One region of the Streptococcus sp. Marseille-Q7087 genome, then DNA from elsewhere that is predicted to be linked to it. Evidence: predicted binding sites of a transcription regulator. Region 1 holds the regulator's gene; each other region holds the start of a gene.
The links. The regulator NrdR, encoded in region 1, represses ribonucleotide reductase genes. The targets are predictions, from matches to a motif close to ACACNATATATNGTGT.
Positions count from the first base shown of each region.

Region 1 (6,109 bases):
CGTTGACTCCAAGTGGTAGTCGCACGAGCTCCTGCATATTCGGCCTGCACACGGTCATAGGCTTCAATAGCCTCAGCTGTTTGTTCTTGGTATTCTTCCTCAAAAACAACATTCTCTAGTGGCAATCTTGGTTTTACATCATGTTTTTGGTTCGGCACACCAAGTGCAATCCCAAAAACTGGGTAGGTATAGTCAGGAAGGTTGAACAATTCTGCTATTTCAACAGATTTGTAACGCACCAAACCGATGATTACTCCACCATAGCCAAGGCTTTCTGCCGCAAGCAAGGTATTCTGTCCAGCCAAGGCGGCATCTACTGCAGTAATGAGGAGTCCTTCCACCCCTTGAGGTTGGAAAGTATCGGTATGGAGACGAGCCCCTTTTTCTGCACGGTTTAAATCTCCTACAAAGAGGAGGAAGGCGGCAGACTGACGAATCGCTTCCTGAGGAACTAGCTCAAAAAGAGCATCTTTCTTTTCTTGACTTCTGACTAGAATCACAGAATAAGATTGGAAATTTTTCCAAGAAGAAGCCATTTGGGCAGCTGATAAAATATCATTCAAGTCCTCTTGAGGAATCGCTTCTTCTTTAAATCTGCGAACCGAGGTATGAGATTTCATTAATGTGATTGTTTCGCTCATCGGCGATTTTCTCCTTCTAGTCGTGTTTCTTCTGCTAAATAACGGATACGCTCCATAACGCGTCTAGCTTCCCATGTTTCATCGTTTCCGTTCTTGCCTTTAGCAAAATGTTTTTCCAAATCTTCAAAATTGAAATTTGAGGTAAAGAAGGTTGGCAAATCTTCCTGCATACGATATTGGAGAACGACCTGTAAGACTTCATCACGAACCCAAGGTGTTGATTGCTCCGCACCAATATCATCCAAAATCAAGACTTCAGCTTGCTTGATTTCATCCACCAAATTCTTAACATTCCCATCACCGATAGCATTTTTGACATCAATGACAAAGCTAGGATAGTGAAGAAGGGTTGATGAAACCCCACGTTTTTCTGACAAATCATGGGCTAGGGCAGCCACCATAAAGCTCTTCCCAACTCCAAAGTCTCCATAGAGATAGAGACCTTTACGGACTTCTGGATATTGCTCAACAAAGGTAAAGAGCTTTTCAAAAACTGGCAAACGTCCCAAATCATCCAAATCAACTTGAGCCAAACTAGCTTTTTTAAGACTAGCTGGAAGATTAATCAGTCTGAGACGGTTCTTGATAGCTGCTTCTTTCTCAGCCGCAATCAGTTCCGAAGTTTCCTCATAGGATACATCCGCATAGCCATGATTCATAACTAGAATTGGCTTATAGCCACGCGCGATATAGTCAGTATCTCCACGAAGAAACTTATCTCGCTCGGTGATGTATTGGTTAAACTTAGAGATACTACGATTCAATTCCTCTTGACTGAGAGATTCCTTCTGGATAAAAGCCGCAACATCAGAATCTTTTACAATCTGCTGGACCAGGTCCTGATATTGAAAACGGCTGGGATGATCTTTTAGCACATCTCCTACACTTTCCATCTAGTCTCCTCCTTTTCCTAATCGATCTAACATTTCTTTTTTCTTACGTTCTAACTCCAAGCGAGTTTCTTCGCTTGTCTCATTCTTATATTCTGGATTGCTCCATTTAGGGACATTGGTTTTCACTGGAGCAGTCTTAGCTGATTTCTGCGTCTGCCCTTTTTGATTTTTCTCTCGAATCCTAAGTACTGCCTCTTCAGCAGAACGAATCTTGTTATAAGAGTAATCATTGGCCACTTTCATGGCATATTTTTCATTGAGATTGGCCGAATCAACCTTGTTGAAGGTCAAGAGTATAACGACATTGATGACTTCGTCAAGCAGTCCCAAATCCGCCATCTGTTTTAGCAAATCACGTTCGGCTTGGATAATCCCAGCATTTCGGGTTTGTTTGATTCCCGCTAAAAATTGCAAGGCCGTTTTACTTTTAGCTTCTCGGATAATGGTTGCTTCTTGGGGACTAAAGTCCGATGAAACAGACTCTTGTGCTAATTTTTCGCGCATACGTTTGACAGAAATGACTTGTGAAATAGCCGTTGATTTGGCCAATTGAAAAGTCTCAAACCAGGTCCATTTTTTCTCATCAGCAATTTTAAATAACTCTAAGACATCTGACTGTTCATCTTGGAAACGGAGATTATCTCTCGCCATGAGCTGACGAAAATGCTCCAAATCAAAATCATTTTTATAATCAGCTTTTACTGATATCTCGTCATGACTAGCCAATTCTTCTATCTCTGGAAAGGCCTGACTCAAAGGAACGGTCAAAGCTTCTCCATCTGCAGACTCTTGGCTCAAATCAGAAACTGCTGGCTCACCGATTTTTTTCTCCAACAAGGTACGATAAACCGTATGACGCAAGAAATCCGAACTAGAAAGCGTTGGATGAATAACAAGTTCATAGGCATCCCCATTTTGGTAAAGAGTGACCAAGTTGAAGGCTGATAAGATTTTAAAGGCTTTTAAGAGCCTATCCATCCCAAAATTGAGATGATTGAGAATAGCAGCAAAAAGATGTTCCTTTTGCCCATTATCCCAAAAGGCTAGGGTGTAAAGGTAAAGACTCAGCGCATCCTGACCGATAATCGGGAGGTAGCACTGCACCAGAGATGTGGGATCTTGCGACACCCGATTATTCTTTAGAAAAGAAAAACGATCATTAGGCTTCATTTATTTTTCCTTTTTCTTCTTTGAAGATTGCGTAATTTGTTTGAGAAGATTCTCGAGCTCACTCACGTCTTTAAAACTACGATAGACACTAGCGAAACGAACATAAGTAATTTCGTCAAGCTCAGCTAGCTCTTCCATGACGAGCGAACCAATGTCTTCACTTTGAATTTCATTATCATTGCGACTGAGGAGTTTTTGTTCAATACGATTGACGACCATGCCAATCTCATCACTGGACACCGGACGTTTTTGAGCTGAACGGATAATCCCATTAAAGATTTTATCTCTTGAGAACTGCTCCCGTGTGCCATCCTTTTTGACTACAACTAGCGTTCTTTCTTCTACACGTTCATAGGTCGTAAAACGATGTTGGCATTCTTCGCACTCACGTCTTCTTCTAATCGTATTTCCTTCTTCAGCCTGACGGCTATCGATAACACTTGATTTAGTAGCGCCACATTTTGGACAACGCATGCCTTCCCCTCCTTGTCGTTTTCTTTTCATTATACCATTTTTTGAGCAATTCCCAAAATAATTCTCCTTTTGGCTTGACAAGTTTTTTGTTTAGTTGTATTATTTAAGTGATACAAAAAGAAGTTGTAGAAAGGAGACCGTGATGTCCTGGACATTTGATAATAATAAACCTATTTATTTGCAGATAATGGATAAGATCAAACTGCAAATCGTTTCCCATAAACTAGAACCCAACCAACAACTGCCAACTGTCAGAGAACTGGCTAGCGAGGCTGGCGTCAATCCTAATACCATCCAACGTGCCCTATCAGATCTAGAAAGAGAAGGCTTTGTATACACCAAGCGGACTGCAGGGCGTTTTGTCACCGAGGACTTGGACTTAATCCTCCAATCCCGGAAGCAACTATCAGAAGAACAGCTGCAGCAATTTGTAACAGGCATGGTAGAATTTGGCTATGAAAAAGAAGAACTACCAACTGTTTTGAGAGATTATATTGAAGGAGTTTAGACTATGACCTTGTTAACGTTTGAAAATGTTTCAAAATTCTATGGAGCAAGCCCTGCTCTTCAAAATGTTTCCCTTGAAATCCCGGCAGGAAAGATTGTCGGTCTCCTTGGCCCAAACGGTTCCGGAAAAACAACCCTGATTAAACTAATCAATGGCTTGTTACAACCTGATGGTGGGCGTATTCTTATCAACGATATGGAACCAAGCCCAGCAACTAAGGCTATCGTTTCTTATCTACCTGATACGACCTATCTCAACGAACAGATGAAAGTCAAAGAAGCTCTTACCTTTTTCAAGACCTTCTATAAAGATTTCAATCTCGAACGTGCTCAAGGTCTTCTTCGCGACCTTGGTATCGATGAGAATAGCCGTTTCAAGAAACTCTCAAAAGGGAACAAAGAAAAGGTTCAGTTGATTCTGGTCATGAGTCGTGACGCTCGTCTATACGTCCTTGACGAACCAATCGGTGGTGTCGATCCCGCAGCTCGTGACTACATCTTGAACACCATCATCAACAATTACTCTCCAACTTCGACTGTCTTGATTTCAACTCACTTGATTTCGGACATCGAACCAATCTTGGATGAGATTATTTTCCTCAAGGATGGAAGAGTTGTCCGTCAAGGGAATGTGGATGATATTCGTTACGAGTCAGGTGAATCAATTGACCAGCTCTTCCGTCACGAATTCAAAGCCTAGTTAAAGGAGATTGTTATGTTTTGGAATTTAGTCCGTTATGAATTTAAAAATGTCAACAAATGGTTTTTAGCCCTCTATGCAGCTGTACTATCCTTATCTGTCATCATAGGTATTCAGGGCAGTAGCCTCTCAAGCACCTATTATCAAGATAAGGGCGTTGTCATGTTAGTATTTCTATCTCTGGTTTTTGGTGGTCTGGTTATTACTTTGAGTATCTCAACCTTGATTTTGATTATTCAACGATTTAAGGGAAGTGTTTACGATCGTCGTGGCTATCTAACTCTCACCCTGCCGGTATCTGAACACCAGATCCTCTCCGCTAAACTGCTTGGAGCCTTTGTTTGGTCTTTGACAAGTACACTGGTCTTTCTTTTTAGTCTTTACATCATCATTGTCATGGTTGATCCAGGCGCTTACCTATCTACCTTTGCCGAGTATATTCTAAAAAATTATCAAGATAATTTCTTGTTAGCCTTGATTTCTTATATTTTTAATACTCTTGCAGGTATTCTTTGTATCTACTTGTCTATCTCTATCGGTCAACTCTTTAATGAATACCGTACAGCTCTTGCAGTTGTCGCCTACATCGCCATCCAAGTTGTTCTTGGATTTATCACCCTCAATCTTCGCATCGATTTCGACTACAATTGGGTATTATCCTTTGAAATTTTCAAAGACTTAATCCTTAGCGTCGGCTTCTATCTCGGAACCTACTATATTTTAAAGAACAAAGTAAACTTACAATAATGAATGAAACCCCTAGCAAATAAAGCTAGGGGCTTCTTTTTACACAAAGAAATATAAAACTCTTATTTTTTAACTCAATATCAAACCTGCTACGATGGGACTTACAAATACATAGAGAATACCGGTGACACCGATAGCCAGACCACCCATAGCCCCCGCAACAGCTCCATAGCGAAAAGCTGTTCCAGTCCCGACTGCGTGACCAGTTCCTCCAAGAGCAAGACCAACAGCTACTGGGTCGTCAATCTTGAGCCATTTTAAAAGTGTTGGTCCAATAACGCTAGTCAAAATGCCAGTTGCTACTACAACTACCAAGGTGATCGTCGCTATCCCTTGTAGCTTATCCGTAATTCCAACTGCCATGGCCGTCGTTACAGACTTTGGGAAAAGCGAAATCGCCAAGAAGAAATCCATACCGAAAAATTTTGCAACTAAAGCTGTAAAAACTGTATTTACAACAACAGCAAGGAAACTACTGAGTAGAATACTTCTAACATGGTGTTTCATGAGGTGAAAACTCTTATAAAGAGGAATTCCTAAAGCTACTGTTGAGGGAACAATCAAGTTATTGAGGTAGACCCCACCTTGATAATAGGTAGCGTAAGAAATACCCGTCAATTTCAGAAATGCTATGATAAACAAGGTTGCTAGCAGTAAAGGAGTTGTCAAAGGATGAGGGTAGCGCCTAAAGATAATCATCCCTCCTAGATAAGCTAGGATTGACAAGGCTATCCCAAAAAGTGGATTGGATACAAATTCGCTCATTTGGCACCTCTTTCTTCGTAATCACCTTCATAACGCTTTTTGATAAATTGAACGACCAGCGCAATCAAGATAATATTGATGACTGCTGCAAAAAAGACAATCAAGACAATGGGCAATAAATAGGGAGCAATCACATCAAATTTCTCCATAATCCCAACTGCAGGAGGCAGAAAGAGGATGGTCATGTTGGCGAGAAGAAAATTCCCAACCAT
Region 1 covers NZ_CBCOPJ010000001.1:1,470,447-1,476,555, forward strand. Annotated here, with positions in the region: gene ACWPVF_RS07665 (NADPH-dependent oxidoreductase) at 1-641, opposite strand, end outside; gene dnaI (primosomal protein DnaI) at 638-1,534, opposite strand; gene ACWPVF_RS07675 (DNA helicase) at 1,535-2,704, opposite strand; gene nrdR (transcriptional regulator NrdR) at 2,705-3,178, opposite strand; gene ACWPVF_RS07685 (GntR family transcriptional regulator) at 3,321-3,686, shown strand; gene ACWPVF_RS07690 (ABC transporter ATP-binding protein) at 3,690-4,385, shown strand; gene ACWPVF_RS07695 (hypothetical protein) at 4,401-5,132, shown strand; gene ACWPVF_RS07700 (LrgB family protein) at 5,202-5,897, opposite strand; gene ACWPVF_RS07705 (CidA/LrgA family protein) at 5,894-6,109, opposite strand, start outside.

Region 2 (6,109 bases), 1.4 Mb from region 1:
TGTGTCAAGCGTACGGTGTTCGTAAGCTTTCAAACGGATACGGATTTTTTTGTTTGCCATCTTTTTCTCCTTTTCGTCTATTTAAGATAATAGGCTAGCTCCACAAGAAAACCGACGCGCGTTGCGTGGCAATGCAACCGAGCGTGTCGCAACCTCTTGCATCAAAGCTAAGGCTGTAATTTACAGCACCATAATAGAATAACACAAAGCCCCTGCGATTGCAAGGGATTTGGCAGGATTTTTTTAATTTTTTACATGAAACTGTTTTCTTATTGCTCTTTACCTCAAAAAGGCAAAAATGAAGAGCAAATTTTTATTTTTTCTTCTATATAATATTTATAATATTTGTTTTAATCTGAAATTTATCATTTGATTGATTTATCAAGATATCCGCTTTTGACTCGGTTTCTTTATAGTATTGCAGATACTGCTCTCGTCTCATTTGCTTATTAGCCAATATAAAGGATGCATCGCCATTTCTCACAGCCGTATCTCGAGCTAGACGCCTCTTTAATTCTGTCTCTTCATCCGTGTAGAAACAAATGGTTTTGTCAAAGAGTTCCTTTGGAAGAAAACCCACAGACATCCCTTCGACTATCAGAATTGGTTTTGCTCCCGATAAGACCTCACTAGCCTTCCAAGGTTCTTCGATAGTTAAGACATCCATACCCGCTTGTAAGGCTAGAATATCTCTCTGTAAACTTGCCAGTTCATGTGCCACTGGTAAACATGCTGTCACCTTTTGGTCCGGTGTTTCTTTAGGCACTACCAAATGTCGTCCTGAAGTAATATAGGGATCTGTTTCTAGTAAATTTACCTTTTCAGCATCCAATACTTGGTATAATTCTTGAGCAAAAGTTGATTTCCCTGAAGCTCCATGGCCGTAGATACCCAGTGTTTTTACTTTTCCAGTTTCTATCTCTGAGACCAGTTGTTCTATTAAGTCTTTTTTCTTCATTCTCTCTTCACCTGTTCATAGCTTTCTTTTCCATCGTTAAGCTTGTCCCAAATGACTACCTTTCCACTTTGGAGAGACTTTTGCACATCGATAATCCGTTGGTTGGAAGAGCCACGGAACTGAAGCATGAGATTACGCTTGCTTTTATCATAGCGACCATCTACCAGGATATCAATCAGGGATAAAAGTTCTAGTTTATCAGGCGTCTCCAACATCATTTCTTCCCAGGTGTATCCTGTCCAAGACCAGATGTCTTTTTCTGGCAATTCCTTTCGAATGCGTTTTACAAGGGGCAAAAGAATACCTGTATTGAGGAATGGCTCTCCTCCTAGCAAGGTCAATCCTTGAACATAGGACTGTGCTAAGTCTGCCATAATCTGTTCTTCCAACTCTGGCGTATAAGGAATTCCTGCATTAAAGGACCAGGTCGCTACATTGTAACAGCCCTCACAGTGAAACATGCAGCCGGCTACATAGAGAGAATTGCGCACCCCTTCTCCATCGACAAAGTTAAAAGCCTTATAGTCAATGATACGCCCTTGACTAAGCTCCTCACTCTTCCACTCGCCAGGTTTTGGTGTATTCCATGTCATACTTCTACTCCAACTCTATCCAATAGCGCTCCGTTCCATTACGAACATCCTCCAACTCTCCACCATTAGCTAAGATAACAGCTCGGCTGGCAGGATTTTCTGCGCTACAAGTCACAAGTGCTCGTTTGATATTCTTTTCTTTAGCAACTTGCAGACCTTGATGGAGAGCTTCCTTGGCATATCCTTTTCCCCTTTCAGAAGGGCGGATGGAGTAACCGATATGACCAGCATAATTCAGCAATCCCTCATTTAGTCTCAATCGCAGATTCAAAAATCCTATAGCACGACCTACATCATCAAATGATACAAATTGAATAGAAGGAACGCGATTTTCAGGCAAGTTTATTCCCATTTCTTTATTAAGGTTAGTTTCTAGCCAATTCTCATAATCAAAGTTCTCAGCATCCCAAAATCCACCATCGTGGGCTGATTGAGTCTGTTCAAACTCTGCCATCATCTCTAAAACTGTTTCTTTGTCTGTAAATGTTGGTCTGCGTAATTCCATGTATTCCTCCCGCTATGAGAAAAGTGAGAGGGGACTCTCACTTTTTCTTGTTCTTATTTAAAAATTGTTCTCTAAGGCTGGCTACTCGATCTTTTTTATTGACTCCACCCTTTGAATGCTTTTCGTGGAATCGTTGAACCAAGGCCTTACCCTTATCGTCTAATTGATATTTTCCCATGCTATCTCTTTCTAATTTGTTACTTCATGCCCTGCTGTTTTAATAGTAGAACCGTTCATGTGTTTAACACGCGCAGCAATTTCCTTATGACGTCCATTCACCATCGGACGCGCTTGCGGATTTCCAAGATAGCCACAAGTCCGTTTAACAACATCGACTGTTTTAGGATCACTATTGCCACAGTTAGGACAGGCAAAACCTCTCTCGGTTGGATTAAAGTCTCCTTCAAAATCGCACTTGTAGCAACGATCAATCGGAGTATTAGTCCCTAGATAACCTACACGATCATAAGCATAATCCCAAACAGCTTCCAAGGCCTTTGGATTTTGTTGAAGAACTGGGTACTCACAGTAGTGGATAAATCCACCTGATGCACCCGCTTCTGGATAAACCTTCTCGAAGTCCAATTTTTCAAAAGGAGTTGGATTTTTTCGGACATCATAATGGAAGGAATTTGTGTAGTACTCTTTATCTGTGATGTCTGGAATAGAACCAAATTTCTCTGTATCCAGGCGACAGAAACGGTCCGTTAAACTTTCAGATGGTGTTGAATAAATAGAGAAGTGATAACCGTATTGGTCTGACCATTCTTCTACTCGATGTTTCATGTCTCGAATGATATCAAGGGTGAATTCTTTGGCTTCTGGATTATTTTCCCAATTGTTGCCAAAGAATACTGTTGCCACTTCATAGAGCCCGATATATCCAAGCGAAACAGTAGCACGGCGATTCTTAAAGAGTTGGTCAACACTTTCTTCTTTTCCTAGGCGATGACCGAAAGCACCGTATTGATAGAGGATAGGCGCATTAGCTGGCGTCGCCTCCTTGGTTCGCTCTACACGATAGACCAGTGCATCTTCTGCAATATTCATACGCTCATTGAAGATTTCCCAGAACTTATTTATGTCGCCTTCAGATTCAAGGGCAATCCGAGGAAGATTGACCGTTACCACACCTAGGTTCATACGACCTGAATTGACTTCAACTCCATTTTCATCCTTCCAACCTTGGAGGAAAGAACGACATCCCATCGGAACTTTGAAAGAACCTGTCAACTCGACAATCTTATCGTAAGACAAGACATCTGGATACATACGCTTAGTTGCACACTCAAGAGCCAACTGCTTAATATCGTAGTTAGGCGAACCTTCCTCCAAGTTAAGTCCTCTTTTAAGTGTGAAGATGAGCTTAGGGAAGATTGCTGTACGATGTTCTGAACCCAGCCCCTTGATTCGAATATTCAGGATTGCCTTTTGAATTTCGCGTTCAAAACGACTAGTGCCTAAACCGAAACCAAGAGAAGTAAATGGCGTTTGCCCGTTTGAGGTAAAGAGGGTGTTAATCTCGTACTCTAAAGATTGCATGGCATCATAGATGTCTTTTTGAGTTTTCTTCCAGGCGTATTCTTCGTGCTTGTCAGGTAGGACCCATTCCTCTGCATCTTTAAGGTGTTTTTGATAATTTTTCTCTGCATAAGGAGCCAAAACTTCATCTATACGGTCTGCCGAACAGCCCCCATACTGGCTAGATGCGACGTTTGCGATGATTTGTGAAATTTGCGCCGTCGCAGTTTGGATAGATTTCGGACTTTCTACCTCAGCATTCCCAATCTTAAAACCATTTTCTAACATACCCTTAAAATCAATCAAACAACAGTTGGTCATAGGAGTGTAGGGGCTGTAGTCCAAATCGTGATAGTGGATATCCCCTTTTTGGTGGGCATTTGCCACATGCTTAGGAAGCATTTGAAGTCCGATGGATTTTCCAACAATCCCTGCCGTCAAATCACGCTGGGTGTTAAAGACATCACTGTCTTTATTGGCATTTTCATTGACAACTGCCTGATCTTTGTTGAGAAGTTTATGAATGCTAAAGTTGATGTCTGTCGCTTTTGAGCGCTCAAAATCCCTTTGTGTTCGATAGGTAATATACTCCTCGGCCAAGGCATATTCTTTAGCTTCCAACAACTCGTGTTCTACGATGTTTTGAATTTCATAGATTTTTACACCTTGTGGGAAACGGCTATGAATCTCGTCAACGATACGTTCAACGAGGGTACTAAGTCGCTTTTCGACCAAAGGAGTTACATCCATAATCTTTTCCGCAGCCTTATGAAGCGCTTTGTCAATCTTATCTACATCAAAAATAACACGTCTACCGTCACGCTTTTCAACGAATAAAGTTGGATCAGGGACAGTCTTCTCTTCCAATACAATCATATCCATACCCTTTTCTTAAATATAATATTGATTCTAAAAAGTATTATATCACTAAAAAAATAAAAATCAATATCTTGTGTCAAAAAATAATTTTTTTTTAAAATAACACAAGATATTGATAATTTTTATTTTAATTTATAGAGTTTGAAATCTTTGAATTCACTTTGAACCGCTTGATAATTTTCAGCTAAAAGCTGCTCTACTTCTGTCCATAGAGTTGTCTTTGTATTTACAACAATCATCTTTGGTTGATTATCTCGTAGATCATTTACAAGCTTAGTACGATTTGCATCAAGCCCTGTATGTAATCTAGGCGATAGCAACTGACTAGCTGACAAGCGTTCGCTAGCTTTATAGCTACTTGTCAGATTATCCCAAACATAGATACGATCTGTAGCTTGAGTTTCCCCTTTGACCTTAGATTCAATGCTTGTACGTTCTTGATATTGTTCCGCATGGAGCAAATATCGTGATACTACAGGTGCTAAAAATAGGTAAGCCAGAGCTACAATTGGCAGATAGGCATTTCCCTTTAGAAAAGCTCCCCATACCGAAGTTTCTTCTCTGCGTCTTCTACGACGGCTGGCTCCCTCTAATTCCCACGTGCGAATTCGAGTTAACAATAGAATAGACAAGAAGGGAAGGAGCTCAACCATACGACTACCATTGATAAGATCTGTAGAAAAAATTTCTAAAACTAATACCAAAGTGACAGCTATTGCAGCAGAGATTGATAAGACTGATTGCTTCAAAGGTTTCGATTTGAAGAGTCCTGTCAATGCCAATGTCAATACTCCGAGACCTATCGACAACAATCCATAGAAGAGGATATTGTCGAATAATCCTGGGTTAGACGTAAAGTTTAAACTATCTAATGGATAGAGAATTTGACTAATGGCATTTCCAAAGCTACCTTTATAAGCTGTATAGTAGCCAATTGGATAAAAGAAGATTGAAAAACCAAGGCCCGCTGCAAAAAATTGATAGAGGCCATGAGTCAAGTTGTTGCGTCCAACATTAAAAGCTGTTACAGCAAAAAATAAGACAAATGCATATAAAGTTGTCACCAAAGGTGCAAAGAAAAATGCGAGAGCCAAACTAATTCCAATACGAACGAAACCTTTGTCATGGTCTGGTTCGACCAAATATGCAGTCACTAAGCTGAGAGCATAGAACAAGAACGGGAGGGCAAGGATAGTTGCATAGCCACCACCAAAGCTAAAAGCAGCAGTCAATATATAAAATACTGTCAATACTTGTTGCGATTGTTTATTTTGCTCCGTCAAATTATAAGCTGAATGAAAAAGAAAGAATCCTGCACCTATTAAGGCTAACCAATTAAAGACTGCAAACAACAGACTGCCTTTGGTCAGATACTGTAAAAAGTAATAGAGGAGACCACTAATACCAAAATAATCTGAATAGATATCCCCACTCTGATGCATAGCCCATCCATTATAGAAATCCTGAGCCTGCTCTGGACTTAGCAGTCCTAATAAATAGGGTAGAATCACAGACACAAGTACTACTAAGGTACTCAAAATTAGGATATTAAAAAATGGTAAGTGGGCAGGTTGACGAGTTTCAACCTCAAGTTGCTCCTCATTCTCTACTGGAGCATCCTGACTCCCCATCCAAGTTGGAGTTGGTTCGTCT
Region 2 covers NZ_CBCOPJ010000001.1:87,960-94,068, reverse strand. Annotated here, with positions in the region: gene rpsJ (30S ribosomal protein S10) at 1-60, opposite strand, end outside; gene ACWPVF_RS00450 (uridine kinase family protein) at 326-958, opposite strand; gene nrdG (anaerobic ribonucleoside-triphosphate reductase activating protein) at 955-1,551, opposite strand; gene ACWPVF_RS00440 (GNAT family N-acetyltransferase) at 1,556-2,056, opposite strand; gene ACWPVF_RS00435 (hypothetical protein) at 2,094-2,234, opposite strand; gene nrdD (anaerobic ribonucleoside-triphosphate reductase) at 2,246-4,453, opposite strand; gene ACWPVF_RS00425 (damage-inducible protein CinA) at 4,579-6,109, opposite strand, start outside.
Region 2: the regulator NrdR is predicted to act here: its motif matches at 4,518-4,533, upstream of nrdD (anaerobic ribonucleoside-triphosphate reductase).

Region 3 (6,109 bases), 510 kb from region 1:
GTTGACCTAGTTAGTTCTTTAAAAAAACAAGGGCATTCTGTTACTGTTCTTATGACTCAGTCAGCAACAGAATTCATTCAGCCATTAACTTTACAAGTACTATCACAAAATACTGTACATCTCGATGTCATGCACGAACCTTTTCCAGATCAAGTGAATCACATTCAAATAGGAAAAGAAACAGATTTATTTATCGTAGTTCCTGCGACAGCCAATACAATCGCTAAATTAGCTCACGGTTTTGCTGACAATATGGTGACTGCTACTGCTCTTGCTTTGCCACACTTTGTACCCAAACTATTGGCTCCAGCTATGAACACAAAGATGTATGACCACCCTGCGACCCAAGCTAATCTTAAAACTTTAGAAGATTATGGTTATACAATTATTTCTCCCAAAGATTCTCTACTGGCCTGTAGGGATACAGGTCGTGGTGCTCTCGCTGATCTCGAAACTATTTTACAAGAAATAAAGGATAAAATTCATGAACAAACGCTCTAATATTGCTCCAATCGCTATCTTTTTTGCTATTATGATTGTTATTCATTTACTAAGCTCGATTTTATTTAATGTACTTCCCTTTCCAATCAAACCAACCATCGTTCACATTCCAGTAATTATTGCAAGTATTATCTACGGACCAAGAATCGGTGCAACCTTAGGTTTTCTAATGGGAATGCTTAGCTTAACAGTTAATACTCTCACAATCCTGCCAACAAGCTATCTCTTCTCACCATTTGTACCAAATGGTAACTTTTATTCAGTTGTGATTGCAATTGTTCCTCGTGTCTTAATCGGTTTGACCCCTTATTTCGTCTATAAACTACTAAAGGGAAGAGCTGGACTCATCTTTGCAGGTGCACTTGGTTCACTCACGAATACAGTTTTTGTCTTAGGCGGTATCTTCTTTCTCTTTGGTAATGTTTTTGATGGAAATATTCAAAAACTATTAGCGACTGTTATCTCAACAAATTCAATCGCAGAATTAATTATCTCAGCCATCTTAACTCTCGTCATTGTTCCAAGACTTGAAAAAATTAAACAATAAAAACTGTATCAAGAGATACAGTTTTTTTATTTCTATTACTGGGCTAAACGAGCTTCTTCTAAAATCTTTTCAATCTTTGTTGTCAGTAAATCAATTGCTACTGTATTGGTTACACCTTCAGGTATCACAATATCAGCATAGCGTTTAGTAGGCTCGATAAACTGATGATACATAGGTTTTACGACTCCAAGGTATTGATCAATGACGCTGTCTAAACTACGACCACGTTCTTCCATATCGCGTTTAATACGACGAATGATACGGACATCATCATCAGTATCTACAAAAATCTTAATATCCATCAAATCACGAAGGCGTTTGTCTTCTAGAACTAAGATTCCTTCTACAATAAAGACGTCTTGAGGTTCTTGACGATAGGTTTTCGAGCTTCTTGTATGGGCAGCATAATCATAGGTAGGAATATCAACAGGACGCCCCGCCAACAATTCCTTAATTTGCTCAATCATCAAGTCAGTATCAAAAGCAAAAGGATGGTCATAATTAGTTTTGATTCGTTCTTCAAAGGTTAAATGTGATTGATCTTTATAGTAGGAATCATGCTCAATCATAGAGATTTTCTCATTTGGAAAATGTGACAAGATAGCCTTCGAAACACTGGTTTTTCCTCCACCAGATCCCCCTGTTACTCCGATAATGATTGGTCTGTTTTGCATAGTTGCCTCCGTATTTTTCCTTTGTCTATTTTACCATATTTTTAGAAAATTTTACAGGATGACTTTTCAAATTAGAGTACAAAAAACCTTGTAGTTTAGTTCTACAAGGTTTTAATGTTTTTAATCAAAGTTAACGTATTCTTTAGAAAGTTCAAGAACTTCTTCCATTGTTGAACATTCAGTAAGAGCACGGTTAGCGTATTCTTGCATCTTAGCTGTGTCAAGTTTCTTCATCAAGCTACGTGTACGAAGTACTGAAGTAGCTGACATAGAGAACTCATCCAAGCCCATTCCAACAAGAAGTGGAACAGCTGTTTGGTCACCAGCCATCTCACCACACATACCAGCCCATTTACCTTCAGCGTGAGCTGCTTTGATCACGTTATTGATCAAACGAAGAATTGATGGGTTATATGGTTGGTAAAGGTATGAAACTTGTTCGTTCATACGGTCAGCAGCCATTGTGTATTGGATAAGGTCGTTTGTACCAATTGAGAAGAAATCAACTTCTTTAGCAAATTGATCCGCAAGCATCGCTGCAGCTGGTATTTCAATCATGATACCAACTTGGATATCATCTGCAACAGCAACGCCTTCAGCAACCAATTTTGCTTTTTCTTCTTCAAGAATAGCTTTTGCAGTACGGAACTCTTTCAACAAAGCAACCATTGGGAACATGATACGCAATTTACCGTGAACAGATGCACGAAGCAAGGCACGCAATTGTGTACGGAACATTTGGTTACCAGTTTCAGAAATAGAGATACGCAAAGCACGGTAACCCAAGAATGGGTTCATTTCTTTAGGAAGATCGAAATAAGGAAGTTCTTTATCCCCACCGATATCCATTGTACGAACGACAACAGGTTTACCGTTCATACCTTCAAGAACTGCTTTGTAGGCTTCGTATTGATCGTCTTCTGTTGGGAAGTCTTGTGAATCCATGTACAAGAATTCTGTACGGTAAAGACCGACAGCTTCTGCACCATTATCATTCACACCTTCAACGTCTTTAGGTGTTCCAATGTTTGCAGCCAACTCAAAGTGTTTTCCATCAGCAGTAACTGTTTTAGCATCTTTCAAAAGAGCCCATTCAGCTTTTTGTTTAGCGTAAGCTTCACCAGCTGCTTTGAATTCTGCAATTTGTTCTTCACTTGGGTTAATTACAACTTCACCAGTAATACCTGAAACTGCCAAAACGTCGCCGTCTTTTACAAGTTCAGTGATGTTGTTTGTACCCAAAACAGCAGCAATTTCAAGTGTACGAGCCATAATAGCTGAGTGGCTTGTACGTCCACCAATGTTTGTTACAAAAGCTTTTACAAAGTTTTTGTCCAATTGAGCAGTATCAGATGGAGTCAAGTCATGTGCAATCACGATTACTTCTTCATTAATAGAAGCTGGGTTTGGTAACTTCTTACCAAGAAGATTTGCCAAAACACGTTTTGTAACGTCGCGGATATCCGCTGCACGTTCTTGCATGTATGGGTTGTCTTCCATTCCTTCGAAGATAGTGATAAACATGTCTGTAACTTCTTTCAGACCTGCTTCTGCATTTACTTTCTTAGCGCGAATCGTTTCTTTAATCTGACCGATCAATTCAGGGTCAGCAAGAACCATCAAGTGAGCGTCAAATACTTGCGCTGCTTCTTCACCAAGCGTACCTACAGCTTTCTCACGGATAAGAGAAAGCTCGTTTTGAGAAGCTTCAAGAGCAACATCCAAACGAGCCTCTTCTGCATTTGTATCTTCGACAGTAATAGTTTCGAAAGATAAATCCGGTTGAACGAGTAGATATGCTTTTGCAACAGCAACACCATCAGATGCTGCAATTCCTTTAAGCATTTCTGTCATTTCTTATGCCAATCCTTCTTTTTCCATTGTTTCTGAGATAGCAGCGATAGCGTCATCAGCGTCTGCACCTTCAGCAGTGATTGTAACGTCAGCACCTTGACCAACACCAAGGCTCATAACACCCATGATAGATTTAAGGTTAACTGATTTACCTTTGTACTCAAGAGTAATATCTGAAGCAAATTTGCTAGCAGTTTGTACCAACAATGTTGCTGGACGTGCGTGAATACCTGTTTCTGCCACTACGTGGAAATCTTTAGAAGCCATAATTTGACTCTCCTTTAAATGTTTTCTTTTTGAGTTATATCTGATAACCCTTACAATTTGGTATTATATCACCTTCTAGGATTTTTTTCAAGTATTTTATGGGATTTCTTCTTTTTCCTTTCAGATAACTTGCTGAAAATCTTCTATTTTATGTATCAAAATACATCATGTAGTTTTTTATAGTTTTAACATTTAGAAAACGCTGTTATTTATGGGTTTTATTTTTTTGTAATCACTACATATTGTGTTTTGACATCTATCATCGAAAAAAATTCTACAATATTTAGTTTTTCTTCGTTGACAAAGATTTTTTTTCTGATATACTTAAGAAGTAATTAAATTTTTGAAAGAGGAGTTACAGAATGGTAACCGTTTATTCTAAAAATAATTGTGTTCAATGTAAAATGACCAAACGTTTCTTAGATAGTAACAATATCGCTTATCGCGAAATCAATCTTGACGAACAACCTGAATTTATTGAACAAGTTAAAGAGCTTGGCTTTAGCGCTGCTCCTATCATTCAAACACCAACTGAAGTTTTCTCTGGTTTCCAACCAGCAAAACTTAAAAAACTTGCTTAAGTATCAGGATTAAAAGCTTCTATGTAAATCTTAGAAGCCTTTCTTTTGTAATGAAATAAAGGGAATTTTATGGGATTAAAACAACTTGAGGATGTAACATACTTCCGTCTAAATAATGAAATTAACCGTCCTGTTAACGGACAAATCATGCTCCACAAAGATAAAGAAGCTCTGGATGCTTTCTTTAAAGAAAATGTTGTGCCAAATTCTATGGTTTTTGATTCTATCACTGATAAAATCGATTACCTTATTAAACAAGACTATATCGAAACAGCCTTTATCAAGAAATATCGTCCAGAATTCTTAGAAGAGCTTTACCAATTTATTAAGGATCAAAACTTCCAATTCAAGTCTTTCATGGCAGCATACAAGTTTTACAATCAATATGCCTTGAAAACTAATGACGGAGAGTACTATCTTGAGAGCATGGAAGACCGTGTCTTCTTTAACGCTCTTTACTTTGCTGATGGTGACGAAGCTATCGCAATTGATATTGCCAATGAAATCATCCACCAGCGTTACCAGCCAGCTACACCTTCTTTCTTGAATGCAGGCCGTGCACGTCGTGGTGAATTGGTATCCTGTTTCTTGATTCAGGTAACAGATGATATGAACTCTATTGGACGTTCTATCAACTCAGCTCTTCAACTTTCACGTATCGGTGGTGGTGTCGGAATTTCCCTCAGCAACCTTCGTGAAGCTGGAGCACCTATCAAAGGGTATGAAGGGGCTGCTTCTGGTGTCGTACCAGTTATGAAGCTTTTCGAAGATAGCTTCTCTTACTCTAACCAACTAGGTCAACGTCAAGGGGCTGGGGTTGTTTACCTTAACGTCTTCCACCCAGACATTATTGCTTTCCTTTCTACTAAGAAAGAAAATGCTGATGAAAAAGTTCGTGTCAAGACTCTTTCACTTGGTGTTGTGGTACCAGATAAATTCTACGAATTAGCACGTAAGAATGAGGAAATGTATCTCTTCAGTCCTTATTCTGTTGAAAAAGAATATGGCGTACCTTTCAACTATATTGATATCACTGAAAAATACGATGAATTGGTTGCAAATCCAAACATCCGTAAGACAAAAATCAAAGCTCGTGATTTGGAAACTGAAATTTCTAAATTGCAACAAGAATCTGGTTACCCTTATGTAGTCAACATCGATACGGCTAACCGTGCAAATCCTGTTGATGGAAAGATCATCATGAGTAACTTGTGTTCAGAGATTCTTCAAGTGCAAGAGCCTAGCTTGATCAACGATGCTCAAGAATTCATTAAAATGGGGACCGACGTTTCATGTAACCTTGGTTCAACCAACGTGGTCAATATGATGACTTCACCTGACTTTGGTCGCTCAATCCGAGCTATGGTACGTGCATTGACCTTCGTTACTGATAGTTCTCATATCGTCGCTGTTCCTACTATCGACCACGGAAACAGCCAAGCGCACACATTCGGACTTGGAGCTATGGGTCTTCACAGCTATCTTGCCCAACAATTGATCGAATATGGATCTCCTGAGTCTATTGAGTTCACCAGCATTTACTTTATGCTCATGAACTATTGGACTCTCGTTGAATCAAACAACATCGCGCGTGAACGTGGTATCACCTTCCACAACTTTGAAAAATCAGACTATGCTAACGGAAGCTACTTCGACAAGTATGTGACAGGCGAATTTGTTCCAAA
Region 3 covers NZ_CBCOPJ010000001.1:962,428-968,536, forward strand. Annotated here, with positions in the region: gene coaC (phosphopantothenoylcysteine decarboxylase) at 1-501, shown strand, start outside; gene ACWPVF_RS04985 (ECF transporter S component) at 485-1,048, shown strand; gene udk (uridine kinase) at 1,084-1,722, opposite strand; gene ptsP (phosphoenolpyruvate--protein phosphotransferase) at 1,843-3,576, opposite strand; gene ACWPVF_RS05000 (phosphocarrier protein HPr) at 3,580-3,843, opposite strand; gene nrdH (glutaredoxin-like protein NrdH) at 4,206-4,424, shown strand; gene nrdE (class 1b ribonucleoside-diphosphate reductase subunit alpha) at 4,494-6,109, shown strand, end outside.
Region 3: the regulator NrdR is predicted to act here: its motif matches at 4,076-4,091, upstream of nrdH (glutaredoxin-like protein NrdH).